2 regions of the Rheinheimera sp. KL1 genome follow, and region 1 is predicted to be linked to the other one. Evidence: riboswitches for the same ligand, from Rfam matches in the RefSeq annotation. Region 1 holds a riboswitch; the other holds the start of a gene.
The links. Region 1 has a riboswitch for thiamine pyrophosphate ahead of WH43_RS17160 (TonB-dependent receptor). Riboswitches for the same ligand answer to the same signal wherever they lie in the genome.
Positions count from the first base shown of each region.

Region 1 (2,474 bases):
AGCGCTTCACCATTAACGCCACCTGCTTTGTAGCCTCTTGAACCTAACCAATACAGACTTGTTGAATCGGTCAGCGCTAAACTCAAACTCAGTTTACCCCCCCACATCAGCTCATTGTTTTGCTGGGTGATGCCATTGCTATCACTGTAGTCATCCTCATACCGCTCCGCGCGGGCGCCAGAGGTGAAACTCCAGCCATCCCCTAAGTCGCCGGTCCACTGCCCAAACAAAGCCAGGTTCTGGCGTTTAAAATCACTGAAAAACTGCGCGGCCTGCCATAAATCCCAGTTCCAGAACTGGCGTTCTAAATCCGTTTGCTGACCACTAGCATACCAGCCAGCGACCCAATTTGCCTGCTCTTTACCTAAAAAGCGTTGCTCCAGACTCCACTGATCCCGCTGCCTTAAGTAGCGGTCTGTCGTCGCGTAGCCATCTGGGTGAATACCTTCATAACTCCAGTCTTCGTCAAAGCCATAATCGGTATCGGCAGTCAGGCCACTCAACTGCGTATAGACATTGGCCCAACTTAAACCCTGATAATCGGCTTTAATCGCCAAAGCACGGCTTTGCTGTTCATCCTGGCCAGGTTTATCCGATAAGGTGGTGCGGTTTCTGTCTAAAGAAAACACATCGTAGCCATTATTGATATCGCGGTAATGGCCGATAAAATCCAATGTCAGATCGCTCGTCGCCAGATAACGCAGCGCAGCACGGGCAGTAGTTTCGTCAATATTGTTGGTATCGTCACGATTTAAAAAGCTGTTATCGACAAAGCCATCTGAGCTCTGGTGATCAGCAGCCAGACGATACGCCCACTGCTGGTTGATTGCATTGCTATAGGCACCACTGAGTTGGTAGCTATCGTAGTTGGCCACAGTAGTACTGAACTGGCCTTCGCCTTCAAAGCTGGGCGCATTAGAGGTCAAATTCAACATACCGGCCATGGCATTGGCACCAAAGCGGGTCGCTTCAGGCCCGCGGAATATTTCTACTTGCTGCACATCAGCCAAAGAGCTGACACCTAAAGCTGAATAATCAATGCCATCAATCAGCACACCCACCGAAGGATTGATGCTGTCGACAAACTCACTGCGCTCGCCTATGCCGCGAATTTGTAAAAAACGGCCACGGGACGCGCCAGCTGAAAAGTTTACGTTGGCGGATTGTTGCAACAAATCATCTAAATGCTGGGCGTTCTGACGACTGATATCCTGCTGACTCAACACCAGAATACTGCCAGGTAGCTTTTGCAACTGCTGCTGCCGGAAATCGCCTTGCACCAGAATACGCTCTACCGCCTGTTCAGACGCAGCGTTTTCTTCAGCACCAGCAGTTGTGGACAAAGCGGCCAGAATGGCCAGGGATAAATAAGAAATTCGAGACATATGATTCTACTCCAAGTCAAAAAGTAGGATCACCAAAGCAAAAGGAATACAGAAGTACCATCCCTCCGCCGGTATGATCCGGATCAGGTTCGAAGGGTTCGCGTGTGACGGCGTCTCAGCTAAAAGCACCCCTTGGTTCGCGGCGCAGTGTATCGGCTTTTTTTCAGACAGGCAATTGCCAGATCTACACCTTTATGCAGATCTGGCATACAAATTAAAGCAAAGCAGGTAAATACCAGCTCGCAATAGAGAAATAAATCACGACACCAGCCACGTCGGCGATAGAGGTGATCAAAGGTCCGCTGGCGGTCGCAGGGTCCATGCCAAAACGGCTGAGTAAAAAGGGTAAAGACAAGCCCACTAAGCTGCCCACCAAGACCACTATCATCATAGTGGCGGCGACTACCAGCGCTATATCCAGCCCGCCTCGCCAGTAGCCCAGCGCGTAGACAGCAAGTGCCATGGTCAAACCTAATAAACCGGCCACCAGCACTTCTTTGCCGAGCATTTTGCCCCAATGGCGTAATTTGATATCGCCTGTAGCCAGAGCCCGCACCATCAAAGTGCCGGACTGAGCCCCAGCATTCCCGCTGCTGGCTATCAGTAACGGCAGAAAAAACAACAAGGCTATATGTTCAGAAATAATATGCTCAAATGCAGCTAAACCTGCACCAGAGAAAATATTGCCAAACACCAGCACCACCAGCCAGACCACACGTTTACGGTATAACAGGCTAATTTTGGCATCTTTAACACTGCCTTCGAGCTTGCCGATAGTCGCGGTTTTGTGAAAGTCTTCGGTGGCTTCAGCTGCTGCTACGTCCATCGCATCATCGTGTGTGACAATACCGACCAACTGTCCTTGCGCATTCACCACAGGAATAGCAATTAAGTCGTATTTGGCCACCAATGACGCCACTTCTTCCTGCTCCGTGTCTACTTTGACATGGATAGGATCATGTTTCATCACGTCATCGACCAATGCATGAGTGGGCGCCAGAATTAACTCACGCAAAGACAGAGCACCAATTAAAATGCGGTCCTGATCCACCACATAAGACAGATAAATGGTTTCTTTGTCCGGTGCTT
Region 1 covers NZ_LAMX01000029.1:54,248-56,721, reverse strand. Annotated here, with positions in the region: gene WH43_RS17160 (TonB-dependent receptor) at 1-1,385, opposite strand, end outside; TPP riboswitch at 1,429-1,528, opposite strand; gene mgtE (magnesium transporter) at 1,600-2,474, opposite strand, start outside.

Region 2 (2,474 bases), on a different contig from region 1:
CTATGCCGGTCAGGCGTTTGGCCGTCATAGGCACATAAGCTAAGCGCACTCCGGCGTGAATAGTAAAATAATCCACCCCTTGTTCGGCCTGCTCAATTAAGGTGTCGCGGAATAATTCCCAGCTTAAGTCTTCGGCTATGCCCCCGACTTTTTCCAGTGCCTGATACAAAGGCACAGTACCAATAGGCACTGGGCTGTTGCGGATAATCCATTCGCGGGTTTGGTGAATATAACGGCCAGTGGATAAATCCATCACTGTGTCTGCGCCCCAGCGCGTGGCCCACAATAGCTTTTCCACTTCTTCTTCGATGGACGAACTGACGGCTGAATTGCCGATATTGGCGTTCACCTTCACCAGAAAGTTACGGCCAATAATCATAGGTTCAATTTCAGGGTGATTGATATTGGCAGGTAAAATGGCGCGACCTGCCGCTATTTCCTGCCGGACAAATTCAGCGGTAATTTGTTTGGGTAAGTTAGCCCCAAAACTCTGGCCCGGATGCTGAGTTCTATATTGTGTTCGGGCTTCAGTGGCTTCAGCCAGATTGGCGCGACTTAAGTTTTCCCGTATCGCCACGTATTCCATTTCCGGCGTAATAATGCCACGACGGGCATACGCCAGTTGAGTGACTGCTACACCAGCTTTGGCTTTGCGTCTTTCTGTTAAAGCTTCGAATCTTAAGCTTTGCAGGCTTTCATCCAACCACTGCTCTTTGCTGTAAACAGAACCAAAGTCAGTCACCAGCTCGGTATCACCACGCTGTTTGATCCAGTCGGTGCGAAGGGCTGGTAAACCTTTGCGGATATTGATTTGAGCATCTGGGCAGGAATAAGGGCCTGAGGTGTCATAGACCCGAACTGGTGTATTGGGTTGAAATAATGGATTGTCTTTAGTGCCACCAATTAAACTGGGCTGCAGTTCAATTTCACGCATACCCACTTTCACACCTGGCAATTCGCCTTCGATATAGACCTTGCGGCTGGCGGGATAAGGCTGGCCCTGAAACTGCTGAATAAATTGTTCGGCAGCAGCGCGGGTAGCGCGACGGTTTTGATTTTCTGACATATAAACTCCGATGAAATAATTAAATAGTTAATTTTCAACAGAGCTTGGGAAAAGCGTGGACAGCCATCAACAGATGAGCCGAATGAGTGCGCCAACAGGCAGACGGATCACCGCCACTGTGTGCGCTCTTGTTTCCCTCCGCAGGTATTATCCTGTTCAGGTTCCACGGATTCCGCCCAAGGGCGGTCTCAGCTGACAAACCAGGTTTGTGCAGCACTCCGACAAGCTAAGTGTGGCCAGCATAAACAGCTTTTTTTCAGGCGGCAAGAGGAAATTGGTTTGGTTTGCACAGAGTAGGACATGGACAGTGTCATAAAAATCGAGCCGAATTCAGACAATTTATGCTAATTTGCCTGCGGTTCTCATTTTGAAAAGACTTGCTTTTGGACAGACGTCATTTTTTAGCTTTAAGTAGCACTATAGCTTTAGCCACTGTCGCCGGCTGCCAGTTTAGCCCGGCCACCTCTTTGCCTGAAGCCTCTGACTGGCAGCAGCTAAAAGCGAACTTTTCCGGTCAGTTATTATTTCCTGCAGATGCAGGTTTTAGTCGTTTTTATAAAGCGGCCAACTCACGCTTTGACGCCATTATTCCTGCTGTGATAGCCCGTTGTGCTAACACTTCTGATGTGCAGCAGATTTTAGCTTTTGCCCGTAGGTTTCAATTGCCGATTACAGGCCGCAGTGGTGGGCATAACTATGCTGGTTATTCCAGTACCAAAGGCATTTTGCTGGATTTAGCTTTAATGGCGGATATTCAGCTGGAGCCGGAAGACGACACAGCCTGGATAGGGGCTGGGGCAAAGCTCGGTGATATTTATGATCAGTTGAGTAAAAAAGGCCGCTCTATCCCTGGTGGTAGCTGTGTTGGCGTAGGTATTGCCGGTTTAACTCAGGGCGGTGGTTTTGGCATTGCCGACCGTTTGTATGGTTTAACCTGTGATGCCTTGCTGGAGGCCGAAGTTGTGACAGTGGACGGTGAGGTGCTGCGTTGTAACGAGCAGCAAAACGCTGATTTATTCTGGGGCTTAAGAGGAGGTGGTGGTGGCCAGTTTGGCATAGTCACCCGCATGAAGTTTCAGACCTTCGCTACGACTGATATCTTAAGTTGTCATGCTTATTTTGCGTTAAAAGACGCATTGCCTGTATTGAATTTATGGCAACACTGGAGCCGTCAGTTACCCGAAGCTTTATGGTCTCAGGCGGCTTTGTGGTGGCGGGCTATGCCAGGTCATGAACCACAATTACAAATACGGGTTACCAGTTTAGGCCAGATTAAGTTGTTGCAGCAGCAATGGGTGAACTGGTTACGGCGTTTGCCTGTGCAACCTGTAGAGCAGGATGTGGTGCTGCATAATTACCGCGAATATATGCTGACCGACTGTGCTGGTTTGGAGATGCCACAATGCAA
Region 2 covers NZ_LAMX01000022.1:12,221-14,694, forward strand. Annotated here, with positions in the region: gene thiC (phosphomethylpyrimidine synthase ThiC) at 1-1,066, opposite strand, end outside; TPP riboswitch at 1,182-1,297, opposite strand; gene WH43_RS13080 (FAD-binding oxidoreductase) at 1,450-2,474, shown strand, end outside.
Region 2: it holds a riboswitch for thiamine pyrophosphate, as region 1 does, so the genes downstream of both, thiC (phosphomethylpyrimidine synthase ThiC) here and WH43_RS17160 (TonB-dependent receptor) in region 1, are expected to answer to the same signal.